3 regions of the Pseudomonas sp. 9Ag genome follow, and region 3 is predicted to be linked to each of the others. Evidence: predicted binding sites of a transcription regulator. Region 3 holds the regulator's gene; each other region holds the start of a gene.
The links. Region 3 encodes LexA, which represses DNA repair genes until DNA is damaged. Its sites were predicted from a motif close to CTGTNTNNNNANACAG; they were not measured.

Region 1: the regulator LexA is predicted to act here: its motif matches at 1,059-1,074, upstream of imuA (translesion DNA synthesis-associated protein ImuA).
Region 2: the regulator LexA is predicted to act here: its motif matches at 1,104-1,119, upstream of recN (DNA repair protein RecN).

The regions. Positions count from the first base shown of each region.
Region 1 is NZ_LR733836.1:2,524,850-2,527,112, forward strand. It holds gene ALTERO38_RS11240 (PepSY domain-containing protein) at 1-667, shown strand, start outside; gene ALTERO38_RS11245 (DUF3325 domain-containing protein) at 664-987, shown strand; gene imuA (translesion DNA synthesis-associated protein ImuA) at 1,097-1,714, shown strand; gene ALTERO38_RS11255 (DNA polymerase Y family protein) at 1,717-2,263, shown strand, end outside.
Region 2 is NZ_LR733836.1:3,429,717-3,431,979, forward strand. It holds gene dnaK (molecular chaperone DnaK) at 1-239, opposite strand, end outside; gene grpE (nucleotide exchange factor GrpE) at 336-905, opposite strand; gene recN (DNA repair protein RecN) at 1,142-2,263, shown strand, end outside.
Region 3 is NZ_LR733836.1:2,758,248-2,760,510, reverse strand. It holds gene ALTERO38_RS12325 (hypothetical protein) at 1-86, shown strand, start outside; gene sulA (SOS-induced cell division inhibitor SulA) at 162-641, opposite strand; gene lexA (transcriptional repressor LexA) at 652-1,260, opposite strand; gene ALTERO38_RS12310 (TetR/AcrR family transcriptional regulator) at 1,457-2,164, shown strand; gene ALTERO38_RS12305 (L,D-transpeptidase) at 2,204-2,263, shown strand, end outside.

The DNA.
Region 1 (2,263 bases), 230 kb from region 3:
ACGTATCGGCTCACCGCAGGACACCCTGAATTACGACGCCACCACTGGCGAAATGCTCCACCAGCAGCAGGCACCCACCAGCTACGAGGCCTATATGTGGATGGTCGGTTTGCACATGGCGCAATTCGGCGGGCAGATCGTTCGACTGTTCTACGGACTGATGGGACTGGCCGGCTGCGCAATGCTGATTGCCGGTTCAGCAGTCTGGTTGCGCAAGCGTGAAGCTCGGCAGATCACAGGGCTGAAGGTGGTTCGCGCACTCAACGGAGCGGTGTTTTTCGGATTTCCGATCGCTTCGCTCACACTCCTCTGGGCCAACCGTCTGTTGCCGGACACCCTGCCTGACCGAGCGGCAGTCGAAGGCTGGTGCTTCGCCTTGAGCTGGCTGGCAGTGGCAGCCTTCGCATGCATCAGGCCTGGCCAACCAGCACGGACCACCCGTCAATTGTTTGCGGTACTGGCGATTCTCGCCCTTGGCCTGCCTGCGCTGAACGGTATCGTGGCGCCGCAAGGCAACCTTGTGGCGAGCCTGACGCGAGGCGATATGACGCTCTTCGGCATTGACCTGGTATTGCTTGCCGTCGGGTTGGTGTGCGGCTGGCGGGCCCTCGCCCAGCCAGAGACGCGACCGGCACGTGAGAGGCGCATGCAGGAGGTTTCACCATGACGCTACTCGCTTTTGCGTTGGCTTACGTGGGCATGCTTGCGCTGTGCCTGGCGATGCCTCGCCACCATCGTCAACTGTTCAATCGCGCGCCGAGCCTCCCTCAACAACGTGGGCTGCGCCTGTTGGCAGGCGGATTGCTGGTTGCCATCGTCCTGCTGGATGTCGCAGCGCTGGGATGGGCCATCGGCCTAGTGGTCTGCCTGGGGCAACTAATGAGCGCCGGGGTGCTGGTAGGCCTGATGCTCGCCTGGCGTGAGCGCATGGCACTGCCAATGGGCGCTGCCCTCAGCGTGATAGGAGCCCTGAACGTTCTAGTGTGAGCTAGCGCATACCCCCTCAGTCGATGACGTTCATCACATCGACTTGACCCGCACTCAGACAAAGCAGAATACTGTATCCATATACAGTATTCTGGGTTTGCGGTTCATCATGTCCTCCGTTGTCTCCCTTGATCGGTTGCTCGATGCACGCCGCCTATGGCGCGGCCAGCCCAGCGTCGTCTCGACCAGTAACCAGCCAACCGGACATCCCACACTCGACGCCGCTCTGCCCGGCGGTGGCTGGCCGGATGCAGCACTGAGCGAGCTGCTGATCGCTACCACCGGGATTGGCGAGTTACGGCTGCTTTGGCCCACCCTGGCACGCCTGACCGCTGCTGGCGAACGGGTGGTGCTGATCGCTCCACCTCATCTGCCCTTCCCTCATGCCTGGCTCGCTGCCGGCATCGACCTGCGCCAACTCAGCCTCGTTCAGGCGCAAGGACGAGATGCATTGTGGGCAGCGGAACAGTGTCTGCGTTCAGGGAGTTGTGGTGCTGTGTTGTGCTGGCCGCAGAAAGCGGATGATCGCGCCTTGCGTCGTCTGCAGGTGGCCGCCGAAACTGGACAGACGCTGGCCTTCGCCTACCGCTCTTTGCACGAAGCTGTAAATCCATCTCCAGCGGCACTGCGCTTGGCAGTCGAAGCTCAGCCGGCTCAAGTGCGTGTACTCAAGTGCCGCGGCGGACTGGCGCCCGTCCAGCCGATTTCTGCCGTGGGATGGCAGTGACGATGCTCTGGGCCTGCATTCTGCTGCCGCAACTGGCCATGGACGGTGTGGTGCGAAGCCGTACCGATGCCGACGCGCCACTGGCACTACTGAGCGGTACGCCACAGCGCCGCGTGCTACAAGCAGTCAACCCAGCGGCACGATCACTGGGGCTAAAAACAGGGCAATCACTGATTGCCGCCCAGGCGCTGACCCGAGGATTCGAGACGGCCGAATATGACCTGGCTTCGATCGAACGCTGGCAGCAATTCCTCGCCGCCTGGGCTTACGGCTTCAGTTCACAGGTCAGCCTGCACTACCCGCGCTGCCTGCTCATGGAAGTGCAGTCCAGTCTAGGCCTGTTCGGTCCCTGGCCTCGTCTGGAAGCACGCTTGCGCACGGAGCTGAGCGCGCTGGGCTTTGGACATCGCATCACGCTGGCACCCAACGCGGCAGCCGCGCGGGTATTGGCCAACGTGCACGACGGCTTGGCGGTGACGGATACACCTAATCTGCATCAGATACTGGCTGACCTACCTGTAGATCGCCTCGGTTTGCCACGTGATGTCT
Region 2 (2,263 bases), 670 kb from region 3:
TCTTCATCGAAACGACGACCGATCAGTCGCTTCACGGCGTATAGCGTGTTGTGCGGGTTGGTAACAGCCTGGCGCTTGGCCGATTGACCAACCAGGATTTCACCGTCATTGGCGTACGCAATGATCGAGGGGGTGGTGCGACCGCCTTCGGCGTTCTCGATCACCTTTGCCTTGCCGTTTTCCAGAATGGAGACGCAGGAGTTGGTCGTTCCCAGGTCGATACCGATAATCTTGCCCATGTGCTTCTCTCCGAACTTTGATTGATCCGCGCCTGTTTACCGGCTGCGGGTAATACAAAAACGCTTGGCTACCAGATGGGGGTCAGCCGCAGAATTTCAAGCCTTCTCATCAATCGAAGGCGGGGTTTCTGCCGGCGCCTTGCTGACAACGACCATCGCCGGACGCAACAGACGTCCGTTGAGCAGATAGCCCTTCTGGAACACCTTGAGCACGCTGCCTGGCTCGGCATGGGTGCTTTCTTCCATGGCCATGGCCTGGTGATGCTCGGGATTGAAGGGCTCGCCCTGTGGGTCAATCTGCACCAACTGATGGCGTGCCAGAGTGTCGAGCAACAACTTGAACGTCAGCTCGACGCCTTCGCGCATCGGCTTGACCGCTTCATCATCTGGATTCGACAGCTCGAGCCCGCGCTCCAGACTGTCAGCGACGCCCAGCAGGTCGCCAGCGAACTTCTCCAGCGCAAACTTGTGCGCTTTCTCGACATCCTGCTCGGCACGACGACGGATGTTCTGCAACTCGGCTGCCACTCGCAGGGACTGATCCTGCGCCGCGGCCAATTGCTCTTCGAGGGACTGCACCCGTGCAGCCAGATCCTCGGTCACCTCGGCTTGCGCGGTCTCGTTTTCATCAGGGGTCTGGTTGTCCAGGTTCTGCTCGTCGGCCATGCGGTCCTCCTCATCGATACGTCAGCGGGCGTCGACCCGCGCTTGTGCCGCTATATGGGGGCAACAAAATTCTGCTTCAAGGGCGTATCCACATCAAAGAAACACCAGCCCCTTTCGAACAGCCCATTCAGCGCCTAACCGACCGCATTTGTTTACATACCAGTCACGCGGAGCAGCTTGATGAGTCACGCAGAAGTACTGTATAAATACCCAGTCACCTACGCAGGAGTCCTGCCATGCTGGTCCATCTTTCCGTTCACAATTACGCAATCGTCGAGCATCTCGATCTTGAGCTGAAACGCGGCATGAGCGTGATCAGCGGCGAGACCGGCGCAGGCAAGTCGATCATGCTCGATGCGCTAGGTCTCACTCTTGGCGATCGAGCCGACAGCAGCGTGGTGCGCATCGGCGCGGACAAGGCGGATATTCTTGCGAGCTTCGACTTGGACGACATCCCAGATGCACGAGCCTGGCTGGCCGAGCGCGATCTGGAAAATGATGGCCCATGCATCCTTCGGCGAGTGATCACGGCTGAAGGTCGTTCGCGCGGCTATATCAACGGAACGCCCTGCCCGCAAGGTGACCTTAAGGCGCTTGGCGAGCTACTGATCGATATCCACAGCCAGCACGAACACCAGTCACTGCTAAAGCTCGATACGCACCGGCGGTTGCTCGATGAGTACAGCGGCAATCAAGATCTTGCCCGCCAGGTGCAGCTGGCCGCCCAGCGCTGGCGGCAAACCCGGCAGACCCTGGAGCGACTTAGCAGCAGCAGTGATGAACAGCGCGCCCGCCACCAGCTGCTCAGCTACCAACTCGAGGAGCTTGAGACTTTGGCTCTGGGCGACGACGAATTGGACCAGCTGGAGCAGGAACACAAGAACCTTTCCAACGCAGAACACCTGCTCGGCGCCTGTCGCCAGGTGATCGAGCTGTGTAGCGAGAGCGACGCCGGCAACGTACTGTCAGCGCTGACCTCGAGCCTGCAGCGCCTGACCGGCTTTCAGAACCAGCCCGGCGCGCTTGGCGAGGCCGTCAATCTGCTGTCCAGTGCGCAGATACAGGTTGAAGAAGCGATCGGCGAACTCAATCGCTTTCTCGATCACTTCGATTCCGACCCACAAAGGCAGCAGGCACTGGAAGAACGCCTCGACAGCATCTATACCCTGGCGCGCAAACACCGCGTTCAGCCGTCAGAATTACCGAGCTTGCAGCAACGCCTCTTCGAAGAACTGGAAAGCCTTAACGCCGACGACACTGCGCTGGAGCAACTCGGCGAAGAGCTTGCCGCCTACGAGCGACATTATCGAGAAAAAGCCGAACAGTTGAGCGCTTCGCGCCAGCTGGCGGCAGAGTCC
Region 3 (2,263 bases):
TGTTCAACATTGGCGTGCAAATGGCGGGGCGGGTGTCAGAGGGTGATTTCGAGCGGGAGGAAGAGGGCTCGCGGGTATTGCATTGAGAGGTGGAATGCTTGGACTGCTTTACGGCTGCGGGCGGGCTTCGGCACATCCTTATGCCGAATGGCTGGGACGTATCAGCTACCCAGACGTATGTTCAAACTTTGCGCATTACCCTGAGCGGCCGCCACCCGAAGTTTCAGCCGGGACGCCTTGTCGAGGCGTGGGAACCAGGTAATCACCGTGTGGCTGCAGCCTGACACCAATGCCTTGCACGCCAGCTCAAGCGCAGTCTGACTTTCACGCGCCTGCAGCAACAGGATACGGTCACGATTCAGGCCGTTTTCTCGCAGCCAATTCTGTGAAAGTGATACCGGTGGAGCAATCAGTGTGAGCCAGCGCGTATCAGCCGCCTCACTGAGCTCGCGCAGCATTGGAGCCAGCAACTGGCGGCAGTGATCCCCGCTACCGGTAAGGGTCATTTCGCTAAGGCAGTCATCCGCGGGCTGCGGGGCGCGCGCTACCTCGCCGAAGGGCGTCAGGCGATGCGCGATCAGCCCTTCGAACAAGGAAAGCTGCGGTGGTTTGCCTGCGGTGGGTTGGGGATGGTACTGCATGAACCTCTCCTTAGCGGCGTATTACGCCGACGCTCAAACCTTCGATAACAAGCTCTTGCTGCTCGAGATCAACTTCAATAGGCGCAAACTCGGGGTTTTCAGCGAGCAGCCAGACCTTGCTGCCTTCGCGCTTGAAACGCTTAACGGTTACTTCGTCCTCGATTCTGGCCACGACAATCTGTCCGTTACGCGCTTCACGCGTGGTATGGACCGCCAACAGATCACCATCGAAGATGCCGACATCCTTCATGCTCATACCGTGTACACGCAGCAGGTAATCAGCCTTCGGCTGGAAAAATGAAGGATTGATCTGGCAAGATTCTTCGACATGCTGCTGTGCGAGAATTGGCGCCCCAGCGGCCACCCGGCCGATTACGGGCAGTCCGTTTTCCTCGGTAACCGGTTCGAACCCTGGAATACGTATCCCGCGGGAGGCGCCGGGCGTCATCTCAATGGCTCCTTTGCGAGCCAAGGCCTTAAGGTGCTCCTCTGCGGCATTGGGCGACTTGAAACCCAGCTCCTGAGCGATCTCGGCACGCGTCGGCGGATAGCCGTTGTCCTCAAGGCAGCGCTTGATGAAGGCGAGAATTTCCGACTGGCGTGGGGTCAGCTTGATCATCAAAGGGTCTCTGTTCTTTTATACAGTGACTGGGATTATATACAGTGCTGGATGCTTGGCAATGGTTGTTTGAAGCAGCCGCAGGCTATCTTTGAATGCGCTTTGAACCGGTCGCCAGAGTTATTTGGCGCTATGTCGGTTGACTTGAGGTAGGTTGAAACGTAAGTTTCAAACAGATGTTTGTCGGGGGAGAAGCATGGCGCAGTCTGAAACAGTCGAGCGTATTCTGGATGCGGCGGAGCAGCTATTCGCTGAGAAGGGGTTCGCCGAGACGTCGCTGCGTCTGATCACCAGCAAAGCCGGCGTCAACCTGGCCGCGGTGAATTATCACTTCGGCTCGAAAAAAGCCCTTATTCAAGCGGTTTTTTCACGTTTTCTGGGTCCGTTCTGCTTGAGCCTCGAACGTGAGCTCGACAGGCGTGAGGCCCAGTCCGACAGAAAAGAAAGTCTCGAGGAGCTGCTTGAGATTCTAGTTGAGCAGGCACTGGCGGTGACGCCACGCAGTGGCGACGACCTGTCCATTTTCATGCGCCTGCTGGGGCTTTCGTTCAGTCAGAGCCAGGGCCATCTGCGTCGTTATCTCGAAGACATGTACGGCAAGGTGTTCCGCCGCTATATGCATCGAGTCCACGAGGCCGCTCCGTCGATCCCACCCATTGAGTTGTTCTGGCGTGTGCACTTCATGCTTGGCGCTGCGGCATTCAGCATGTCCGGCATCAAGGCTCTACGGGCGATTGCCGAGAACGACTTTGGCGCTAGAACCTCAATCGAGCAGGTCATGCGCATGATGGTGCCGTTCCTCGCGGCCGGCATGCGGGCCGATTCCGGTGTGGCTGATCCTGGGCTGGCTCAGGCCCATCCGATTGCCCGGCGTAACGCGCTGGCGATGCCAGCCAAGGGCTAGGGTGCATCCTCGGGGCGCGATCAGCTAAGCTAGCCGCCCATGACTGACCTCGATTTTCTTCACGTCTCGATCGCTGACCAGATGCTTTACGGTTTTACC